One region of the Rhizobium sp. RU35A genome, then DNA from elsewhere that is predicted to be linked to it. Evidence: riboswitches for the same ligand, from Rfam matches in the RefSeq annotation. Region 1 holds a riboswitch; each other region holds the start of a gene.
What was found. Region 1 has a riboswitch for cobalamin ahead of F3H95_RS10425 (energy-coupling factor ABC transporter permease). Riboswitches for the same ligand answer to the same signal wherever they lie in the genome.
Positions count from the first base shown of each region.

Region 2: linked by a shared signal. The riboswitch ahead of F3H95_RS15670 (DUF1636 domain-containing protein) and the one ahead of F3H95_RS10425 (energy-coupling factor ABC transporter permease) in region 1 are both predicted to bind cobalamin.
Region 3: linked by a shared signal. The riboswitch ahead of F3H95_RS11315 (ABC transporter substrate-binding protein) and the one ahead of F3H95_RS10425 (energy-coupling factor ABC transporter permease) in region 1 are both predicted to bind cobalamin.

Region 1 is NZ_FTMR01000003.1:419,301-426,990, reverse strand. It holds gene F3H95_RS10435 (FCD domain-containing protein) at 1-503, opposite strand, end outside; gene F3H95_RS10430 (cupin domain-containing protein) at 746-1,075, shown strand; gene F3H95_RS10425 (energy-coupling factor ABC transporter permease) at 1,156-1,836, opposite strand; cobalamin riboswitch at 1,888-2,100, opposite strand; gene F3H95_RS10420 (flavin reductase) at 2,164-2,700, opposite strand; gene F3H95_RS10415 (amidase) at 2,730-4,145, opposite strand; gene F3H95_RS10410 (hypothetical protein) at 4,135-4,347, opposite strand; gene F3H95_RS10405 (ABC transporter permease) at 4,347-5,357, opposite strand; gene F3H95_RS10400 (sugar ABC transporter ATP-binding protein) at 5,354-6,904, opposite strand; gene F3H95_RS10395 (sugar ABC transporter substrate-binding protein) at 6,933-7,690, opposite strand, start outside.
Region 2 is NZ_FTMR01000006.1:301,509-309,198, forward strand. It holds gene F3H95_RS15645 (M20 family metallopeptidase) at 1-968, opposite strand, end outside; gene cobD (threonine-phosphate decarboxylase CobD) at 1,051-2,082, opposite strand; gene cbiB (adenosylcobinamide-phosphate synthase CbiB) at 2,114-3,085, shown strand; gene F3H95_RS15660 (cobyric acid synthase) at 3,069-4,541, opposite strand; gene cobO (cob(I)yrinic acid a,c-diamide adenosyltransferase) at 4,541-5,155, opposite strand; cobalamin riboswitch at 5,263-5,489, shown strand; gene F3H95_RS15670 (DUF1636 domain-containing protein) at 5,642-6,010, shown strand; gene cobW (cobalamin biosynthesis protein CobW) at 6,023-7,060, shown strand; gene cobN (cobaltochelatase subunit CobN) at 7,060-7,690, shown strand, end outside.
Region 3 is NZ_FTMR01000004.1:157,781-165,470, reverse strand. It holds gene F3H95_RS11335 (glutaminase) at 1-925, shown strand, start outside; gene purU (formyltetrahydrofolate deformylase) at 1,279-2,163, opposite strand; gene F3H95_RS11325 (acetyl-CoA hydrolase/transferase family protein) at 2,491-4,005, shown strand; gene F3H95_RS11320 (phosphoethanolamine--lipid A transferase) at 4,037-5,671, opposite strand; cobalamin riboswitch at 6,196-6,435, shown strand; gene F3H95_RS11315 (ABC transporter substrate-binding protein) at 6,639-7,652, shown strand; gene F3H95_RS11310 (iron ABC transporter permease) at 7,649-7,690, shown strand, end outside.

The DNA of each region.
Region 1 (7,690 bases):
TGGTTGATAAGGTCGAAGATGCTCAGGAACAGCTGGTTGCGCGCGCTCTGGGCGATCTGCCGGTGAAGTGCACCATCCCAGAGTTCACGTGCATCGGCGTTGTCGCTCTCGCGAATCTTGCGTGCCAGTTCGCGCATGCGAACCAATTCCGGCGCTCTGGCCCTCAGCGCCGCCAGCTGCGCCAGCTGCGGCTCGATGCGCAGACGCACCTCCATGATCTCCATGAAATCGGTTCCGGCAACGATGGCGCCGACATCGGCCGAAAGCGCGTCCGGCTTCTGCCCGACGAAAGTTCCGGCACCCTGACGACGCCAGACTTCGCCTTCAGCTTCCAGCACTTCCAGGGCCTGGCGCACGGCACGCCGGCCGACGCCGAGGCGCTCCGCGAGATCACGCTCCGTCGGCAGCTTGCCGTCCACCCCGAAGCCCCCGACGCGCAGCAGCTCGCGCAGCTTTTCCAGCGCATAATTGGCATTGTCGGGATGGCTTTGGGGCTGAACCATTTTCGGAACCAATTTCAGATTGGTTCAATCCAGCCATCATCTGCGAAGGGTGTCAAGCCATAATCTGGACACAAATGATGCAAGCCCGAGAAAGAGGCAGGCCGACGGATTTGACGGCACATCGCGCGCCTCTCTGCCTCTGCGGAATGCAAAGACAAGGTTGGAAAGAGGCCGAGTGACCATCTTGTCAGATAGCATGTTCATCTTGTATGACAAGAAAGACATCAGTCACGAGGATCCCGATGAGCCTTCCCACCTATCCGACCGTTTCCCCCGATGCCGGTGTGCACCGCCGGGTCCTGTCCGAAAATGCCGACCTGATGGTGGTCTCCTTCCGGTTCGAGACCGGCGCGGAAGGCAAGCTGCACAAGCATCCGCACGTGCAGTCCACCTATGTGGCGAGCGGCCGGTTCCGCTTCTTACGCGATGGCGTCCCTTATGAGCTTGCCCCGGGCGACAGCCTCGTCATTCCCGGCAATGTCGAGCACGGCTGCCAGTGCCTGGAGGCCGGGGAACTCATCGATTGCTTCACGCCGCGCCGCGACGATTTTCTGGCCGTGCCGACACCCTGACGGGATCGACGCCAAAGCATTAAAAAATGCCGCGCAGACAGTGTCACGCGCGGCATCTGTATTGCTGTTGCGAAAGACGATCAGGCCGCCTGATGCAGACGGATGTTGAACAGCGGGCCTCGGCTGAATCGGCTGAGCGACTTGGCCGCCGCCAGCACCGCGAGATCGATCAGCGGTTCGAGCAGGATGACGCTCATATAGGCAAGGCCGAAGGCACCGACATTGCCGAGGTTTTCCGCGGTGAACCCATGGCCGTAAAGCGCCCAGAAGGCGACCCAGGCCACGATGCCGCCCTGATAGGCGGTCGAGAGCGCCAGGGCCTGGCCGTATCTGAGATCCACATAGGCGGTGCGGCGGGGAATGATGCGCCGGGCCAGCAGGCTGATGCCCCACAGCGGCACGAGCAGCGTGGTCACGTTCATGCCGTATTGCGGCAGATCGAACGGGGCAAAGAACAGGCCCTGCAACAGGAGGCCAGCCGCCAGTCCGATCGCCGCAGCGCCGGCCCCAAACAGCAGCAGAAGGGTCGAGCCCAGAATGAGGTGAACCTCCGAAACGCCGACCGGATGATGCGGCAGCACTTCGAAGAAGCAGAACACCAGCGCGGTCGTGGCGAGGCTGCGCAGCGCAAGCGCCGGCAAACCGCCGTTGTCGCGCAGGCCGTCTGCCGCCATCTTCACCGTCAGGCCGAAGCCCACGGCCGCCGTGGCATAGCTGAGAATGATCTTTGCGCCGTCAACGACGCCTGGTTCGATATGCATCTTGGTCCCTCTTGTCCGCGCCCACCGCGCGGCTGGAAAATGAAAAAGGCGTCTCCGCCCGGCTCCGATGGCTGGTCTCCTGGCTCGCGGTTCCTCACTTCGCCCGCCTTCCCAGCTCTCTTGAAGCCAGTGGCATCCGGACGTCATTCGCCGCTTACAGTTGCGGGGGCAGCCATGGTTTCGGCGCCTTGAGGCGCCCCACCATGTTCCCATTTAACCCGGCTTCCCTTGAGGAAGGCCGGGACCATCACGGGGATGTTATCGTTGCCGGCAGGGTCTTGGCAACAAGGGATTGCGACAATCTCGTATCGCCTTCACCCGGCAGTTTCAGCCCGGAACCCGGCTTGCCTCGCCAAGCACGTGATAGGCGCGCTGGTAATAGGCAAGTGCTTCGTTCGTGCTGCCGGCCCGCAGCGTGACGACACGGCAGAACAGGACCTTGTGCGTGCCCACATCGACCGCCTCTGCCACACGGCAATCGAAGGAGGTCACGGCGTCGGACAGAACCGGCGCACCGGTGTCTCCGGTTACCCAATCGGCAGCGGCAAATCGCTCCTCCACCGGCGTCTTGCCACCGAACAGGGAAGACAGCCGCAGATGTCCCGGACCAAGGGTGTTGACCGACAGCACGCCGTTGGCCTCGAACGTGGAAAACACCGAACTGGACCGGTTGAGACAGACAAGCAGGGTCGGCGGCGTATCGGTCACGCTGCACACCGCGGTTGCAGCAAAACCCGCGCGGCCGGCGACGCCGTCGGTCGTGATGATGTGCACGGCGGCGCCCAGCCTTGCCATGGCATTGCGGAACGCAGCCGGATCGATCGTCGCGGCCCCTTCGAGGCTGGCAGTCTGGATGGCGTTCATCGGACAACTCCTGAAAACCTGGCCTGCCCTCAGGCGGCCGTGGGGGATGCTTGAGATGGATGGAAGGCGGAGAGGGCAAGGGCATGTTCGAGATGCCGCGCCACCGAGGCTGCCAGATCCTCCCGCCAGGGGCGGGCGACCAGCTGGATCGCAACCGGCATCCCCTCACGACCGACAGCCACCGGCAGAGTGACGACCGGAAGGCCGAGATAGGAAAAGGGCCGGGTGAGCGAGGTCATCGCGCTCACCACCTCGTTCATCCGCTGTCCGGCCCCCACATCGACCTCGCGGTCGAGCGGCGCGACGAAGGGCATGGCCGGCAGCATCAGCACATCGCAGACGCCGAAGACCTCATCGAGGAAGCGGGCGAGCATGACGGCACGGATCTGCAGCGCCCGGACATAGACGGGACCGGGAACCGCAAGCCCCTGCGAAATCCGCATGCGCACCTGCGGTCCGTAATCCTCCGGACGCTCGCGCATGCCGTCGAAATGTACGGCGGCCGCCTCGGTCATGGCAACCGCATTGGCAAGCTCCGTCACCGCCTCCAGCGCGCCAAGCGCGACATCGCGCACCTCTTTCACCGCTTTGTCGAGGAGGTTCGCGACCTGCTGCATCGCGCCACCAACATCCGCAGAAAGACTTTGCGTGAAGGCGCCCGTCGCAAGACCGATCCGGAGGCTGGACAAATCCTCCGACAGCGACCCGAGCGGCGCGGCCATGCAGGTGGGATCGATGCCATCCGGCCCGCTGATCAGAGACAGCATCAGCCAGGCGTCCTCGACGTTTGCGGCAAGCGGACCGATGCAATCCTGCGAGAAGGAGAGCGGCATCGCCCCGTGACGGCTGACGCGCCCCTGCGTCGGCTTGATGCCGACCGTTCCGCAGCAGGCCGCCGGCAAGCGGATCGAGCCACCCGTATCGGAGCCGAGCGCCGCGAGAACCACACCGCCGCCGACGGCAGCCCCCGACCCGCTGGACGAACCGCCGGTCACGCGCGCCGGATCGATCGGGTTGATCGCCCGCCCATGATGATGATTGTGCCCCGTCGGCCCCATGGCAAATTCGGACATGTTGAGCCGCCCGATGGAGAGGCTGCCGGCCGCCTCGAGACGCGCCATCACGGTCGATGTGTCTCTCGCCACGTGGCCCGCACGGATGCGCGAGCCGCAGCCGGTGATACGGCCTTCGACATCGAACATGTCCTTGTGCGCCAGCGGCACGCCATGCAGGGGCCCGGGCACGTGCCCCGCGGCGAGTGCCCGGTCGGCCGCGCGGGCACGATCAAGCGCATGCTCGTGATCGATCGACAGAAAGGCGTTGAGGCGTGGCTGGCTGGCTTCAGCCCGTTCCAGCGCGGCCTGCGTGAGTTCAACGGAGGAGATGGTGCGGTTGCGGATCGCAGCAGCGGCCACGGTCAGCGTGGAGGGCGTGTCAACGCTCACGTCCGGCCTCCCGCAACATCAGGGCCGTAAAATGGGAAGGCTCGACCGAAAACAGCGCGCCGTCGCGGGCAAGCGCATGCGCGCCGATGGCCGGCGCATCGCGCCCGATCTCGCCGCGCATGGCAATGTCCTCCGCCGCGTTGGCCGGGCGCTCCCAGAAGGCGCGGACCAGCCGGTCCGGCAGCATATCCTGGCCATCCATCAGCTGAACTCCTGCGGCTGGCGATTGCGCACGAGCTGGCTGAGCGCCACGGCAATGACCAGCGCGCCGCCATAGAAGAGGTTCTGCACATAGGCATCCGCGCCCAGCATGGTCAGCCCGGTAATGCCAGTGACGAGGAAATAGACGCTGATCACCGCGCCAAAGGCATTGAACCGTCCGGGCGAGATCGTCGTTGCCCCGAGAAAGGCGGCGGCGAAGGCCGGCAGCAGCAGATTGAGGCCTGAGAGCGGATCGGCAGAACCGGTCATGCCGGCATAGAAGACGCCGGCAAGGGCCGCGATTACCCCCGAGATGATGAACGAGATGGCCCTGACACGATCGACAGGAATGCCGTTGAGGCGCGACACCTCGCGTCCTCGCCCGACGAACAGCAACCGGCGGCCGGCAATCGTATATTCCAGCACATACCAGATCACGGCTGCCAGAAGCAGCGCATAGAAGAAGGCGAGCGGAATGCCGAACAGCCGGTTGATGATCACCCATTCCACCAGCGACATGGAGACGCCCGAAATGGTCTGCGACTTGCTGATCCAGAGGATCAGACCATTGACGAAGGTGCCGACGCCGAGGGTGACAATCAGCGAGTGGATGCGGAAATAGAGCACGAAGAAGGCGTTGACCGCGCCGATCACAAGCCCGCTCGCCAGCGCGATGACGAGCGTCGGTGCGAGCCCCCAGCCATCACGCGCGTTGAGAACGCCGATCAGCATGGAACTCATGGTCAGCGTCGAGGCGCCCGACAGATCGAAGTCGCCCGAGGTCAGCGGAATGATGATGCCGAGCGTGAGCACCACCAGCACGGCCTGCGAGCCGAACATGGTGGAGAAATTGCGCCAGCTGAGGAACGAATCCGGCATCAGGATGCCGAAGATCACGATCAGCAGCAGCCAGGCACCGACCAGCGCAAAGCGTTCCCCCTCCTGCTTGAGGTTGATGCGTGGTGCACGAACCGGTGCGGCGGGTTTGGCGGACATCTCGAGGGTCGTCATTCTGCGGCCTCCGCGGTTTGGCTTTCGCTGTAGAAACAGGCTTCGGTGATGGCTTTGCGGGTGATCTCCGCGCCGCGCAGCTCCACCACCGGACGGCCGCGGGCAAAGACGAGAATACGGTCGCAGATCTGCTCCAGCTGCTCGTTATCGGTCGAGGCGCAGAGAATGGCAGTGCCGTCGCGGGCGGCCCGGTCGAGGGCAGAAAAGATCTGCTGGCGGGCGCCGAAATCCACCCCTTGCGTCGGCTCGTCCAGGAGAAGCAGGCGCGGCTTCGTCTGCAGCCATTTGGCCAGCAGCACCTTCTGCTGGTTGCCGCCCGACAGCGAGCCGAGCGGCAGCTCCGGCCTTCGGGGACGCACGTCGTGTAGTTCCGAGAGATGGCCGGCCGTTCGCAGCATGCCGGGACGATCAAGACCGAGCAGGCCGCGATGGTCGGCCAGCACCGGCAGGGTGATGTTGTCGGTGACCGAGAGGCTGCCGACCCCGGCCGCCCCCAGCCGGTCGCCCGGCAACAGCGCAAGGCCGAGCGCCTGTGCAGCTGCCGGCGTCAGACGAGAGAGATCGATGGAACGGTCCTCCAGAACCATATTGCCTGTGGCCCTGACCGCACCGAACAGCGCATAGGGAAGGCTTGCGAAACCAGAGCCGATCAGGCCGGTCACTCCCAGCGTCTCCCCCTCCCCGATCGCAAGATCGAAGGGTTCTGCACGACCGGTGGCAATGCCGGTAACGGTGACGGCAGGGGGACGGGCCTCGACGCCTCTCGCCTTGGCGAAAGCATCGATCCGGCTGCCGACGATGGTGTCGAGAATGGCCTGGCGTTCGGTCACCTTCGTCTCGAGGATATCGACCAGTTCGCCATCGCGCAGCACGGCCACGCGGTCGGTGATCTCGCGCACCTCATCGATATCATGCGTGACGATCACCACGGAGGCGCCGCTTGCGACAATGGAGCGGATCAGGCTGAACAGCCGCTTGACATCCTCGGCAGGCAGGAAGGGGGTCGGCTCATCGAGGACGAGGATGCCCTCGCCACCGTAACCGGCATCGGAGGCCTTCAGATCCTCGAAGGCGCGCACGATGGCGACGAAGGCGCGCTCGACCGGCGACAACTGGGCAATCGTCGCAAAGGGATCGATCGACAGGCCGAATGCGGCAAACTGTTCGGCGACGCGTTTTGCCTCGCGCCGCCAGTTGACGAACCAAGGCGTGCGGGTGCCAAGCGCCGTCACCCGCATGTTTTCCACCACCGTCAGCGAGGCAATCAGGCCGAGATGCTGGTGGACGAAGGCAACGCCGCGCTTCTTGATCTCCATCTGGTTGAGCGGCAGCGGCATGGTCTGCCCCCAGAGGATCACCTCGCTGCCCTCTTCCGGCTGGTAGAAACCGGCAAGAACCTTGATCAGGGTGGACTTGCCGGAGCCGTTCTGACCGAGAAGACCGAACACCTCGCCGCGCCGGATCGACAGCGACACGCCTTTGAGCGCCTGAAAATTGCCGAAGCGCATGCGGATGTTGTTCAGGTGAAGCACGGCATTGTCGGACATGGCAGGCTCCTTGTCTGAGGGCGTTGCGTCACTTCAGCTTCCAGAGCTTGCGAAAACCCTCCAGATGGGCATCGCCATAGCCATCGTTGAAGTTGGCGGGAATGCCGGCGGTCTTGATGTTGCGCTCGTCGAAGATCAGCAGCGGCACGTTGAGCTTGGCTGCAGACGGCAGGCCGCACATCATGCGCATGATGTTGTCGATCGCAGCATAGCCGGCCCAGCCGAGGCTTTCCCCGATATCCATCTGCACATGGTTTTCGCGCACCATATCCAGCACGAACGGCGTGCCGTTGAAGCTTGCGATCTTCACCGCGCCCTCGGATCCGGTGATGCGCAGCGCCGGCACGACGAACTGCGACATGGAATCGTAGATCGGCAGGATATAGTTGATCGTGGGATCGGCGAGCAGCGCCGACTGTACGCCAGGCTGGATCTTCGTGGCCCATTCGGAGACCGGCACATCGAGATGCTTCTGCTTGCATTCGGGGCAAAGCGCCTTCAGTTCGGCCTGGATCGACTTCACGAAGGGAATGGAGGGCAGAACGTCGGAAGAGCCGATGATCAGCACATTCGGCTTGCCGCCGGTCTTCACATAGGCCCAGGCCGCCAGCAGCTTGCCGGCGCCGCTGAAATCCACCTTTGCGGAATAGTCCACGCCCTTGAACTGGTCCTGCGTCACGTCATAAAGGTGCGTGGTGCTGATCTTCAGCCCTGCCGCCCGCGCTTCCGCCAGCTGCGGCCCGAGAACTTCGGGATTGAGACCGCCGGCAATATCGAGCGCATCAT
Region 2 (7,690 bases), on a different contig from region 1:
TCGGGTGCGCCCATGCTCTGCCAGATGTCCTGCATCACCTCCATCAGCGGCGTGTTGACGATGAGGTTGGAGACGCCGGAAAGGATCTTGTGCTCCATCTTCGTCTCGGTCATCAGGGCGGCACCCTCGGCCACCTTCTTCACCCGCTCGATCAGGGAGAACAGGCCGGAAAGTTCCGGCGCGCGCACCACATAGCGCACCTTGGCATGTGCCTGCACAACGTTCGGGGAAATGCCGCCGGCATCGAGCAGCGCATAATGGATGCGGCATTCCTGGTGCATGTGCTCACGCAGATAGTTTACGCCGACATTCATCAGTTCGACAGCATCGAGCGCGCTGCGGCCAAGCTCGGGGCTGGCGGCCGCATGCGAGGCGCGGCCTGTAAAGGTGAAATCGATGCGACAATTGGCAAGCGACGTTTCCCGCTGCACGCCGGCAAAATTGCTCGGATGCCAGCAGATGGCGATATCGACATCCTCGAAGGCGCCGGAGCGCACCATGAAGGCTTTTGCCGCACCGCCCTCTTCCGCCGGGCAGCCGTAGTAGCGCACGCGGCCGGGCATGCCGGTCGCCTCCAGCCAGTCCTTCAGTGCGGTGGCGGCCAGCAGCGAGGCGGAACCCAGGAGATTGTGGCCGCAGCCATGGCCGTTGGCCCCGGCCTTCAGTGGCTCGTGATGGGCAAGGCCCGCCTTCTGGCTGAGCCCCGCCAGCGCATCATATTCGCCGAGAAAGGCGATCACCGGGCCGCCCTCGCCCGCCTCGCCGATCAGCGCGGTCGGAATGTCGGCGACGTTTTCGGTGATGCGAAAACCCTGCGCTTCCAGCATTTCCCGATGTGCGGCCGCCGATTCCTCTTCCATGTAGCAGGTTTCCGGGGTCGCCCAGACCCGGTCCGCCAATTCGGTGAACACCTCCCGCTTTCTGTCGACCGCATCGAAGATTTCGGGAAGGTTGCTGCTCATGGACATCGGATTTCACCTGCATGCGACAATCATGGATGGCCCGGACCCTATCCCAGCAGCGACAGAATGCAAACCTTTCTTGCAGGCTTCAACAATGCCAGTTTTCTGAGCAGAGGGCGGTTTCCAGCCGTTTCCACTCCTGCGTCCGTGGCAGCCCGACCCGCAGACAATCCGGCCGCTCGGCAAAGCGGCGCACCAGAATGCCCGCCTGCCCCAGATGCTCGAACAGGGCACCAGCGCGCGGGTGGCGCAGATAGCGAAACAGCGGCGTGCCGCCGCACACGGCAAACCCGGCCCCGGCCAGCAGAGCATCGAGCCGCGCTGCCTCCTGCGAAAGCTGCACGCGCATCCCCGCCTGCCAGACGCGGTCAGACAGCGCCTCCAGGCCGATGGAGAGCGTCGGGCCGGGGATCGCCCAGGGCCCGAGATGCGCGCAAAGCCGCTCAGCGACAGGGGGGGCTGCCACGGCAAAGCCGAGGCGAACGCCGGCCAGCCCATAGAACTTGCCGAAGGAGCGCAGCACGGCGATCCCCTCATCCACCGCGCCTGCGACCGAAGCCTGCGGATCGATCACATCGAGAAAGGCCTCGTCCACGACCAGCAGCCCGCCCTTTGCCGCAAGATGCCGGCCGAGCGCCAGCAGGTCATCACGTGCGACGATGCGCCCGTCCGGATTGTTCGGATTGACGACGATGGCGAGATCCGCCGCCTGGAGAGCGGAAAGATCCGCCGTTTCGTGAACCGCAAAGCCGGCAAGGCGCGCCATATGTGCATGCTCGGCATAGGTCGGCGAGAGGATCGCGGCCCGCTTGCCGCCCGCCGCAGTGCGGCCGAAGACCGCCTCGATCAGCAGCGGCAACAGGATCTGCGTGCCGGGAGCGGCCGCCAGATGCGCCGGCGAGGGCGCGCCGTAGAGATCTGCCGCGCATGCCTTCAGGCGCGCAAGATCGGCGGGTTCCGGCAGGCGGGAGAAAGCGGTGGCCGCCGGCGGCGAAAAAGGATAGGCGTGCGGATTGATGCCGGTGGAGAGATCGATCCACGGCGCCGGCGCCTGCGGAAACAGCTGTTCCGCACGGCGAAGGTTGCCGCCATGCTCGATCGCGCCTCCGGACACAGTCATCCGCCTCTCCTGCAGCTTGTCAGTCCCGCCCATGGCCCTCTCTCTCGCCTTCCTGGCTCTCGTTATTGAACGGCTTCTCGGTTATCCGCAATGGCTGGTCGATCGCATCGGCCATCCGGTGATCTGGATCGGCCGGCTGATCGGGGCTCTGGAAACCCGCTTCAACCGGCTGGACCAGTCCTTCGCGCGTCGCAAGGCTCTGGGTGTCGCAACCTTCATCGTCCTTCTGACGGTTACGGGCACGGCGGCGACCGTGATCGAGAGCGCGCTTCTGTGGCTGCCGCTCGGCATCCTCGTCGTCGCCCTCTTCTCGTCCAGCCTGCTCGCCCAGAAAAGTCTGGAGGACCATGTGCGGGCGGTCGCCGACGCGCTGGAGAGCGGCGGACTTACCGCGGGTCGCAAGGCCGTTTCGATGATCGTCGGGCGCGATCCCGACCAGCTGGACGAGGCGGGCGTGTGCCGCGCCGCCATCGAAAGCCTTGCGGAAAACTTTTCCGACGGCATCACCGCCCCGGCCGTCTGGCTCGGCCTGCTCGGCTTGCCAGGCGGAGCGCTCTACAAGGCGACCAACACCGCCGACAGCATGATCGGCCACAGGAATGCGCGCTACGGCGCCTATGGCTGGGCGGCGGCCCGTTTCGACGATCTCGTCAACCTGCCCGCCTCGCGCCTTACCGCGCTTCTGTTCATCGCGGCGGCCGCCATGACGCCCGGTGCTGCGCCGCGAGCGGCCTGGCAGGCCGTGCGCCGTGATGCGGGAAAGCACAAATCCCCCAATGCCGGCTGGCCGGAGGCCGCGATGGCCGGCGCGCTCGGCCTCGGTCTTGCCGGTCCGCGCGTCTATGGCGGCGTGCTGGTGGACGATCACGTGATGGGGGAAGGGGGCCGCCGCGAGGCGACAGCCATCGACATCCGCCGCGCGCTTACGCTTTCCCGCACCGCCGACCAGCTGCTGATCATCCTGTTCGGCCTGCTCGCCGTCGGCTTTATCGTGCTAGTCTGAACAGGCGATCGAGATCGAGATGCCGCTCCATATGGGCGGCCAGACGGTCCAGCACCGCCTCGACGCCCGCTTCGTAATCAAGCCGCGAGGCCTCGCCGCCCAGCCGCGTCAACCAGGCGGAACGCTGGCGGTCATCGGCAAACAGGCCATGCACATAGGTGCCGCTGATAAGGCCGGATGGCGCCGTCGCCCCCTCCGGCCGCCCCGCCACGCGGGCAAAGGCCCGGGCACAATCCGGACCGGAGGTTTCGCCGACATGCATTTCATAGCCGGCGAAGGAATTTCCGTCGGCCGTCTCGCCCGTTACCGCCTCCAGCCGCTTGTCGCCGGTCAGGCGCGTCTCGACATCGAGAAGGCCAAGGCCCGTCTCGATGGCGCCGGCGGGGCCCTCGATCCCGTCCGGATCCGCGACGGTTTTGCCCAGCATCTGGTAACCGCCGCAGAGGCCGAGCACCGGCTTTCCCCGCCGAACATGCGCGGCGATATCGATATCGAAGCCCGCCGCCTTCAGCGCCTGAAGATCGGCGATCGTCGCCTTCGATCCGAGCAGCAGCACGAGATCGGCATCAGCCGGCAGCACGCCACCCGGACGCACCCGGACAAGTTCCACATCCGGCTCGGCATCCAGCGGATCGAGATCGTCGAAGTTGGAGACATGCGGCAGGATCGGCACGGCAATGCGGATTTTTGCGCCGGGCTTGGCGACCGGGGCGGAATTCAGCGCCAGCGCATCCTCGGCCGGAAGCCGCACAGCCTCTGCAAAATGCGGCAGCAGACCGATCGGCGACCAGCCGGTAAAGCCCTCGATCATCCGCATGCCCTCGGCAAACAGGGCCGGATCGCCGCGAAAGCGGTTGACGATGAAGCCGCGGATCATCGCCGCGTCCTCACGCTCCAGCACCAGCTTCGTGCCGGCGAGACTGGCGATCACACCGCCGCGGTCGATATCGCCGATCAGCACCACCGGCACATCGGCGGCACGGGCAAAGCCCATATTGGCGATGTCGTTGCGGCGAAGATTGACCTCGGAGGCGCTGCCGGCACCTTCCACCAGCACCAGATCCGCCTGCGCCCGAAGCCGGTCAAAGCTCTCGAGAACGCGCGGCATCAGGCGGGCCTTGATCTCCTGATATTCGGCAGCCTTCGCATTGCCCTCCACCCGGCCCTGCACGACGAGCTGGGCACCGACCTCGCTTTGCGGCTTCAGCAGCACCGGGTTCATGTGGACGGACAGGGCGGCGCGCGCCGCGCGGGCCTGCAGCGCCTGCGCCCGGCCGATCTCGCCGCCATCTTCGGTGACGGCGGCATTGTTCGACATGTTCTGTGGCTTGAAGGGCAGCACCTTCAGACCGCGCAAGGTAAAGGCACGCGCCAGCCCCGCCACCACCAGCGACTTGCCGACATCCGAGCCGGTGCCCTGGAACATCAGCGCCTTGGCAACCCTGCCCGTCTCCATCAGAATTCGATTCCCGCCTGAGCCTTCACGCCCGCCTTGAAGTGATGCTTCACCAGCGTCATCTCGGTCACCATGTCGGCGGCCTCGATGAGGGCGGGTTTGGCATTGCGGCCGGTAACGATCACGTGCAGGTCTTCGCGGCGGGCGGCAAGATCGGCGATCACCCGGTTAAGATCGAGATAGTCGTAGCGCAAGGCGATGTTGAGTTCGTCGAGGATGACGAGCCCGACATCCGGCAGCGCCATCATCTCCCTCGCCTTCTCCCAGGCTCGCCCGGCCGCGGCCACGTCGCGCTTCAGGTCCTGCGTGTCCCAGGTAAAGCCTTCGCCCATGGTGTGCCAGATCACCCGCTCGCCGAAGGCCTCCAGGGCCACGCGCTCGCCGGTATCCCAGGCGCCCTTGATGAACTGCACCACCGCGACCTTTCGTCCGTGCCCCAGCATGCGCAGCGCCAGCCCGAAGGCGGCGGTGGACTTGCCCTTGCCCGGTCCGGTGTTGATGATCAGGAGACCCTTTTCGAGGGTCTTTGAGGCCACTTCGGCATCCTGAACCGCCTTGCGGTTCTCCATCTTACGCCGATGACGGTCCGCCTCGCGCTCGTCGATCTCCTTCATCGGCCACACCTCTCCTTGCGTTTCGTCCTGCATTTTCATCGCGAGCGGCGGACTATAGTCGAATGGAAGCGCGCGGCAATGCGCCATTGACACACGGTTCTGCAAGCGCATAGTGAATCCGCAACGGTCTTTTCCCGGCAACGGGGAAAGCTAAGAGGGAACGTGGTGCGGCAATCCTCGCCAAAACCACGGCTGCCCCCGCAACTGTAAGCGGCTTCCGCCCGAACGGGCGGGACGCCCGACGCACCAGGCCACTGAGGCAGACGCTTCGGGAAGGCGGCGTTCGGGCGAGGACCCGCGAGCCAGGAGACCTGCCGTTGAGGAAGACAAGTCCAGCCGGGCGGGGTGCTCCGGCAGGGACCTTACCGAACCATGCGGCATTTCCCCGCCATGGGCGCACCCCTCTATGACGAACACCCGGGGTGGATCTTGGATCTGACGGCACGACACGATGAGCAGCAGAGTGGCGCACAGGAAACGCGGCGCGTGACGGTGCATGTCTGCGATACCTGCCGCAGCGGCCAGGAAGCGGCCGACGCGCCGCGCGACGGCGCCCTCCTCTCCGAACGCACCAAGACACTGGCGGCCGAAGGCGGAGACGTGATCGAGATCCGCGCTGTTGCCTGCCTTGCCAACTGCAAGCGCGGTCTGAGCGCCAGCATCCAGAGCGCGGACGGCTGGTCCTATGTCTTCGGCGACCTGACGACGGAGGCCGCGGCGGATCTGTTGACCGGCGCGCGCCTGCTTGCCACATCCCCCGACGGGCTGATGCCCTGGAAGGGCCGCCCGGACACGCTGAAGCGCGGCATGATTGCCCGCATTCCGCCGCTCCGTTCCATCTCCCCTGAAAGCTGAAGGACTGCCCCGATGACCCCCTCGCTCTCCCGCGTGCCCTGCACCGTCGTTACCGGTTTTCTCGGCGCCGGCAAGACGACGCTGCTGCGCCATGCGCTGGAAACCATCAAGGGCAAGCGCCTTGCCGTGATCGTCAACGAATTCGGCGATGTCGGCATCGATGGCGAGATTCTGAAGAGCTGCGGCGTCGAGAATTGCCCGGAAGACAACATCATCGAACTCGCCAATGGCTGCATCTGCTGCACGGTGGCCGATGACTTCGTGCCGGCGATCGACAAGATCCTCGCGATGGAACCGAAGGTCGACCATATCCTGATCGAGACCTCCGGCCTGGCACTGCCGAAGCCGCTGGTGCAGGCCTTCCAGTGGCCAAGCGTCAGGAGCCGCGTCACCGTCGATGGCGTGGTGGCCGTGGTGGACGGGCTGGCGCTCGCCGAAGGCCGCGTCGCCGACGATCTGGAGGCGCTTGCCGCCCAGCGGGCCGAGGACCAGTCACTCGATCATGACGACCCGGTGGAGGAAGTCTTCGAGGACCAGATCGCCTGCGCCGATCTCGTCATCCTGACCAAGACGGATCTTCTCCAGGCCGCCGATCTCGAAAAGGCGCGGGCGCATGTGGAGGATCACCTGCCGCGCGCCGTGCGCATCGTCCATTCCGAAAACGGCCAGATCGATCCTGCAATCTTCATCGGCCTCGGCCTTGCCGTGGAAGACGACATCGAGAACCGCAAGACCCATCACGACGACGAACTGGACCACGAGCACGACGATTTCGACAGTTTCGTGCTGGACCTGCCGGCGATCGCCAGCCCCGAAGCGCTCAGCCAGCGCATCGCGGCGGTGACGGAGGCGGAAAAGGTGCTTCGCATCAAGGGGTATGTGGAAGTGGCGGGCAAGCCGATGCGGCTTCTGGTGCAGGCCGTCGGGCCGCGCGTCAACCACTATTTCGACCGTCCCTGGACCGCGACGGAGGACCGCCGCTCGCGCCTCGTGGTGATCGGCGAAAAGGGCATCGATGTCGACCGGATCGGGAAGATGCTGGCCGCCTGATGCATATTCTCGCCACCACATCCGCGTCGCTCGACGACCTGATCGAACCGGTCGATCTGAACCAGACGCCCGGCGATGTGGTGGTGCTGTCCTTTACCGACAGCGACCTGAACGGTGTCGCGTCCGCCTGGGCGCGGCGCGGCGCGAGCGGCCTTTCGCTGCGGCTTGCCCAGCTCTCCGATCTTCGCCATCCGATGTCGGTCGACCTGTGGATCGACAAGGTGGCGCGGCATGCAAGAGTCCTTCTGGTGCGCGTACTCGGCGGTTACGACCGCTGGCGCTACGGCGTGGAAGAACTGTCGCATGTGGCGCGGCAGCGCGGCCTGCCGCTGATCCTGCTGCCGGGCGAGTGCAGCGAGACGGACGAGCGCCTCTCGGCCGCCTCGACGGTGGCGCAAGGGGAAATCAATCGCCTGCTCTCCTTCTTCCGCGAGGGCGGACCCGACAATCTGGACCGGCTGGCGGAAACGCTGCAGGCCCTGGCAAGGGGCGAGGCGCCACGGCCCCAGGCGGCCACCGCCGTGCCGAAGCTCGGTTTCTATCGTCCCGGACGGGGAGTGGTGTCCGAAGCCTGGGCGCTGTCGGGAGCCGAGGGACGGCCGATCCTGCCGCTTCTGTTCTACCGCTCCA
Region 3 (7,690 bases), on a different contig from region 1:
TCAGGCAATCATCGAGGACATTCACCGGACGCTGAAGCCACGTCTCGGCGAAGGCAAGGTCGCGGATTACATCCCTGAACTCGCCAAGGTTGACCCGGAAAAGTTCGGTATAGCCGTGATCGATCTGGAGGGGAATGTCTTCAAGGCGGGCGATTGCGACGAGGCCTTTTCCATCCAGAGCGTTTCCAAGGTCTTCACGCTGACGCTGGCGCTTGGAAAGCATGGTGAGACTACCTGGAACCGGGTGGGACGTGAACCCTCGGGTTCGGCCTTCAACTCCATCGTCCAACTGGAGCATGAGAACGGCAAGCCGCGCAATCCCTTCATCAATGCCGGGGCGATTGTCGTCAGTGATCTCGTGATGGCAGGCCACACGCCGCGCGAGGCGATCGGTGAAATCGTCCGCTTCGTGCAGTATCTGGCGGATGACGCAACCATCGGCATCGATCCTGCGGTGGCGCGTTCAGAAGCGGCAACGGGCCATCGCAACGAGGCCCTGGCACATTTCATGAAGTCGTTCGGCAAGCTGACGCATCCGGTCGATCATGTCCTCGGTGTCTATTTCCACCAGTGCGCGCTGGCGATGAACTGTGTTCAGCTTGCCCGCGCCGGCCTGTTTCTTGCCGGAAACGGGCGCAATCCGCTGACCGGCCATACGGTGGTTTCGAGCCAGCGGGCGCGGCGCATCAACGCGCTGATGCTGACTTGCGGTCATTATGACGGATCCGGCGACTTTGCCTATCATGTCGGCCTGCCTGGCAAGAGCGGGGTCGGCGGTGGCATTCTGGCGGTGGCGCCGGGCAGGGCCTCCGTTGCCGTCTGGTCGCCGGGCCTCAACCGCAATGGAAACTCGCTGATCGGGTCACTGGCGCTGGAAATGCTGGCGGCAAAGACCGGATGGTCGGTGTTCGGCGGGCCGGGCTGAACCTGTGTCGCGAGCGTTTCGAGGATCAAATCCGGTGACGCATGCTTTTCATTTTTTGATTGTTGACTTCCTGAGTTTGTGACACATTTGTGCTCTCAGTTCTGTAGGAATTGCGTTTTCCCAAGTCTGTTTCCCTGGTCACATTGCGTCGTTTCTATCCGAAGTCCATTGCGGACGCCCGATCCTGCGCCGAATTGGCGCGAAAAGATCATCCCCTTCCCCAGGGAGATGCGGCACGGGAGGTGACGTTTCGGCGTCCCTCCCGAATTCGGTTCTGCATTCCCCTGATGCTGCGATCTGCCTGAGGGGCCGAGCTCACCCGTTTCAGCGTGGCAAGTCGGGCGCGGTCTACGTCAGCCCATCCGCTCGGAAGCATAGGAGCCGGGGCTCGGCGGGAAGACGATGGTACGGTTGCCGTTGATGAAGGTGCGGTGATGGATATGGGCGTGCACTGCCCGCGCCAGCACCTGCGCTTCCACGTCGCGGCCCATCGACACATAGTCTTCCGGCGACTGCGCATGGGTGACGCGCACGGTATCCTGCTCGATGATCGGGCCTTCATCGAGGTCGGCGGTGACGTAGTGGGCGGTGGCACCGATCAGCTTCACGCCGCGCTCATAGGCCTGCTTGTAGGGGTTGGCGCCCTTGAAGCTCGGCAGGAAGGAGTGGTGGATGTTGATGATGCGGCCGGACATCTTGCGGCAGAGATCGTCCGAGAGAACCTGCATGTAGCGTGCCAGCACCACCAGTTCCGTGCCGGTCTGCTCCACCAGATCCATCAGCTGGGCCTCGGCCTTCGGCTTGTTCTCTTTCGTTACCTTGATGTGGTGGAAGGGAATGTCATGGTTCACCACCAGCTTCTGGTAGTCGAAATGGTTGGAAACGACGCCGACGATCTCGATCGGCAGCGCGCCGATGCGCCAGCGGTAGAGCAGGTCGTTCAGGCAGTGGCCGAAGCGCGAGACCATCAGAAGCACCTTCATCCGCTCGGCTGCATCGAAGATGTCCGCCTGCATGGAGAATTTTTCCGCGATCGGCTTCAGCCCCTGGATCAGGCTTGCTCCATCGATGCCTTCCTCTGATATGAAGGAGATGCGCATGAAGAAGGTCTGCGTATCGAAATCGTCGAACTGCGAGGAATCGACGATGTTGCAACCCTTTTCCGCCAGATAGCCGGAAAGCGCGGCGACGATGCCGCGGGAGGTCGGGCAGGAAACGGTCAGCACATAGCTCTTCATCGTCATCACTCTCGTTCAGGCCCGTTGCGGGCCCATCGTGTGGTCTGGCCTCCGGCGGACGGCGTCCGCTGGGACTTCTGGCAATAGCCGAGATCTGCAGGAGATCAAGCCTCGTTTTGGGAAGCGTCTGTCTGCGCGTCACGGCAGAGGGAGATTACGGGCGGGCGGGCAAAGCGCCGTTCCGGTTGCGCCCTCGATGCGCCCATCCCCGCCGTACCATCGGGCAGCGTCCTTGATTTCGGTCAAGGTGAGGCCGCGATCCGCCGCTAAGGTCACGGTCGGGAGGAAAACATGATGGACCGTCAGGACACAACGCAGGACAAGACCATGCTGGAAGATCGCATCAGACGCCCCTCCCTTCTGGACCGGATCGTCACGCCGAAGGAGGCCGCGAGCCTCATTCAGGATGGCATGATCATCGGCATGAGCGGCTTTACCCGCGCCGGCGATGCCAAGGCCGTGCCGGTCGCCATGGCGGAACGGGCAAGGACCGACCCGTTCAAGATCACGCTGCTGACCGGTGCCTCGCTCGGCCATGATATCGACCGCATGCTGACGGAAGCCCATGTGCTTGCCCGCCGCATGCCGTTCCAGACCGATCCGACGCTGCGCGCCGCAATCAACCGCGGCGAGGTGATGTTCGTTGATCAGCACCTTTCGGAAACCGTCGAACATCTGCGTTCGAACCAGCTTGGACCAATTGATTACGCTATCATCGAGGCGGCCGCGATCCGTCTGGATGGCGGCATCATTCCGTCCACTTCGATCGGCAATTCCGCAAGCTTCGCTATTCTGGCGAAGAAGCTGATCATCGAGATCAATCTCAGCCAGACGCTCGATCTGGAAGGCCTGCACGACATCTACATTCCGACGAAGCGGCCGACGCGCGAGGCGATCCCGGTGGTGGGCTGCGATACGCGGGCAGGGCTGCCCTATATCCCGGTCGATCCGGAGAAGATCGCCGCCATCGTCATCACGCAGGAGCAGGACAGTTTTTCGACCGTTGAGCCGGCCGATGCCGAGACCAGCGCGATTGCCGGCCACCTGATCCGCTTCTTCGAGGAGGAGGTGCGCCTCGGGCGCCTGGACCTGACGCTGAACCCGCTGCAGGCCGGCATCGGCACCATTGCCAATTCGGTGCTGTCCGGCCTTGCCGACGGGCCGTTCCATCACCTGCGCATGTATAGCGAGGTGCTGCAGGATAGTACCTTCGATCTCTTTGAGGCCGGCAAGCTGAGCTTTGCCTCCGGCTCGTCGATCACGCTGTCGTCGGCCTGTGCCGCGCGCGTCTATGCGGATTTCCGCCGCTACAAGGACCGGTTGGTTTTGCGCCCGCAGGAAATCAGCAATCATCCGGAAGTGATCCGCCGCCTCGGCGTCATCGGCATCAACACGGCGCTTGAGGTCGATATCTACGGCAACATCAACTCGACCCATGTGAACGGCACGCACATGATGAACGGCATCGGCGGCTCGGGCGATTTCGCCCGCAATGCCTATCTCTCGATTTTCGTGACGAAATCGCTTGCCAAGGGCGGCCGTATTTCCTCCGTGGTGCCGATGGTGCCGCATGTGGACCATACCGAGCATGACGTCGATATCATCGTGACGGAAAACGGACTGGCGGACCTGCGCGAGCTTGCGCCGCGCGAGCGGGCCGAACGCATCATCGAGCACTGCGCCCATCCCGATTACCGCGAGGCGCTGCGCAGCTATTTCGAGCGTGCATCCGCGCGCGGCGGCCACACGCCGCATCTGCTGGAAGAGGCCTTCTCCTGGCATCTCAACAGCCGCGACCGTGGCGACATGCGCCAGTCAAAGCTCGCCGCCGCCGCGGAGTAGGCCGAGGCGGCGGGCCGGGGGCGCTTGTTTGTCAGCTTGCCGGCTTCGGCGGACAGGCTGCCGTCAGGTCGAGCTCGGCCTCACGTACCTTGGTCTGAACATGCATCAGGCCAAGCACCGTGTGGAAGAGATTGTCATGCGACACCGGCTCGGTCTTGCGCCTGTCCATGCAGGCGGTATCGATGCCGGCCTTCGCATCCTTTCCGAGCCATAGCAGGAAGGGAATGTGCGTCTGCTGTTCCGGGGCCACGACCCAGGGGGCGCCATGCAGGAACAGGCCCTTTTCGCCGAGCGATTCGCCGTGGTCCGACATGTATATCATGCTGGGCGACACCTTGCCCTCGACGGCGGTCAGCTTGTCGATGATCGTTGCGAGGATGTGGTCGGTATAGACGATGCTGTTGTCGTAGGCGTTGATGATCTCCGGCCGGTGGCACTTGGAGAATTCGGCACTGCGGCAATCGGGCTGGAAGGTGCGGTAGGCATCCGGATACCGTGCATAATAGGCCGGACCGTGGCTGCCAAGCTGGTGCAGCACCAGCACGCTGTCTCCGGTCACGGACGACAGCCACGCGTCGAACTGGTCGAGCAGGATGTCATCCTTGCACTCGCCGTTTTCGCAGTAGCGGCTGTCGGTCGAGCGGTAGAGTTCCTTGTAGGGAATGCGGGCGGCAACGCCCTTGCTGCCGGTATTGTTGTCCCACCATTCGGCGCGGATGCCGGCATGCACCAGCACGTCCATCAGGTTCTGCCGTTCCAGCGCGCCTGCATGGCTGTAATCGGATCGTCCGAGGCCCGAAAACATGCAGGGAACCGAAATGGCGGTGGCCGTGCCGCAGCTCTGCGCCTTGTCGAAATAGAAGATGTCGCGCTTGGCAAGCTCGGGGTTCGTGAGCCGCTCGTAGCCGCCCAGCGAGAAATTGGAGCCGCGGGCGGTCTCGCCCACGACGATGATGGTGACGCGCGGCTTGCGGTCCTTCGCTTTTGCGCCATCGGCCACCTTGGCATCGGTGCCATAGGGCTGCACCACGATGCCACGCTCCTGCTTCAGCTTCTCCAGGTATGCGACCGCGTTTGCGATTGGCATGAAGGGATTGAGCGTTGCAAACCATTCCCGGTTCTGGCGGATCGTAAAGGCATAGGTGCCGGCATTGGCCAGCGCGGCTGCCCCGAAGACCAACAGTGCAGGCACGATGACTGCGAGATTCATCATCACCTTCCTCGGGAAGGTGCGATGGGCGACGCGCACCCAGGCGATCAGAAGAGAGGGCAGCACGGCATAGACCGCCATGTGCAGGAGATAGCCGGCGGTGATCAGGTGGCCGGCTTCTGCGCTCGTCGTCTCGGCCGCATTGCGGATCATGTCGGAATCGATGATGACGCCGAACTGATCCATGAACCAGGCGGCTCCCGCTGCGATGAACACAAAGAAGATAAGCAGCGGCTTCATCAGGTATTTGACCGAGAAGCTGACGAAAAAGGCGATGAAGGCCCCTGTCAGGGCCACGGCAAGACCCGCCAGCGCCACATGCTGGCCGGATAGCACCGTCAGCGACTGCGACCAGAAGGTCTGGTTGAGGAGCACCAGAATATAGAGCGCGACAATGATGCTGAGCGTCACGCTACCAAGACGCGGACGTCTGGCGAAGAAGACATGGAAACTCAAGGCAATTGACCCTTCACGAACGGCACATCGGGGTGCCCTGCATGCGAACCTCCGCTGGTGCTTCAAAAAGCTGACACGAACCTGAATGCCTCCTGCATCCGCCACAGATTGGGTGAGGCAAGCCGGCCCGTTTCGCCGCATGAACAGCAAAACAAGGCAAACTGTTGTCCGCGCGCCAGCAGGCACCGTGGTCTTTCGTGAAGATCCCCCGAATCCTCTGGTAAACTTCGCTTGATGGCGTGTAAAGGGGCTGCGCGACAACGCGGAATTACATGCGTATTTCATGATGCATGCTCGGCTTTTTCCTCCCCCTCGTCATGCCGCCAAGTCTGCTTGCGTATTGCCGTGAGGTGGGCGGGAGGGCCTTCCACAGCAATCTGCCTGAAGCGCATTATGGATCGCTGGACATCCGAACCCATACAGGCTATTCGTAATGATATTACATTACATGGGTATCGAGTGACGATGACTTCGCATCCTGCCTCTTCCGCCATAGCCTTGCGCTTGACGCCGGCTCTTCCGCCGGATTAACTCCGCCCGATGGTTCCCTCGGCGCCGGTCGCGGCCAGAGGGATTAATAGGGAACACGGTGCGTCCTTTTTTCAAGGGATCAAGGCCGTGGCTGCCCCCGCAACTGTAAGCGGTTGCCGATCATCCTCGTGATGCCTGAAGGCATCATGCCACTGCGCCTGAGCCGCGCGGGAAGGCAGATGAGAGGCGCTGAACCGTGAGCCAGGAGACCTGCCATCGATCATGTCCAACGTCACGGGCGGGGATGCCCGGAACAGGAGCCTGTTATGACTGACCCTTGCGGCGGCGGATGCCCGCCCGCTTTTCCGGCAATCCCCGGACTGCTGATCTTATCCTGTCGGCGCCACGGCTGATGGCCCCCGCTGACTGTTCTTCTCTGCCTTTCTTGGCCTTTCCGGGATTTTTCAACATCATGAACCACGCTTTCGCATCGCGCCTGCGCACAGGCTTTCTCGGCCTTTCGATCACCGCCGGTCTCTTGTCCGCCGGTTCCGCCTTCGCCGCGGCGACCAGCTATCCGCTGACCCTGCAGAATTGCGGGCAGGCCGTCACTTTCCAGAAGGCGCCGCAGCGTGCCGTGGCGCTTGGCCAGAACAGCGCCGAAATTCTCTACATGCTCGGCCTTGGCGAGCGCGTGGTCGGCACTGCCGTCTGGGTGGGGCCGGTGCTGAAGCCGTATGAAGCGATCAACGCAAAAGTGCCGCGGCTGGCCGACAACGATCCGAGTTTCGAGCGCGTCATTGCCACGCGCCCGGATCTGGTCGCCGTGCAATATCAATGGCATGTCGGGCCGAAGGGTACGGTCGGTACGGTGGCGCAGTTTCAGGATCTCCGCGTACCGGTCTACACCTCGCCGGCCGATTGCATCGGCAAGGACAATTCCGGCGGCGGCGATGGCGTGCGCGTCGAGGCCTTCACCATGGACCTCGTCTATCAGGAGATCCGCGATCTCGCCGCCATCTTCGATGTGCAGGATCGCGGCGAGGCCGTGGTGGCGGAGCTTAAGGCCCGCGAGGCGGCGGCCCGTGCGAAGGTTGCCGCGGCGGGCAAGGGCATCTCGGCCGTCTTCTGGTTTTCCAGCGCCAAGCTTGCCACCGATCCCTTCGTTGCCGGCCGCAACGGCGCGCCGGGCTATATCATGCAGGCGCTCGGCATCCGCAACGTGATCGACAGCGACGAGGAATGGCCGACGATCGGCTGGGAAACCATTGCCCGCGCCAATCCGACCCTGATCGTGGCCGCCAGCATGGACCGCCGCCGCTTTCCCGCCGATGACATCGCCGTCAAGCGGGACTTCCTGAAGACCGATCCGGTGACCAGCCTGATGCCGGCGGTGCGCGAGGGCCATGTGGTGGAACTCGATGCCCAAACGATGAACCCGACAGTGCGCACCATCGACGGCATCGAGGCGCTTGCCGACGGCATTGCAAAATCGGGCCTTGGCCGGTGACGGTGAGGCGCCTGTCGACCCGCGCGTCCTTCACGCTG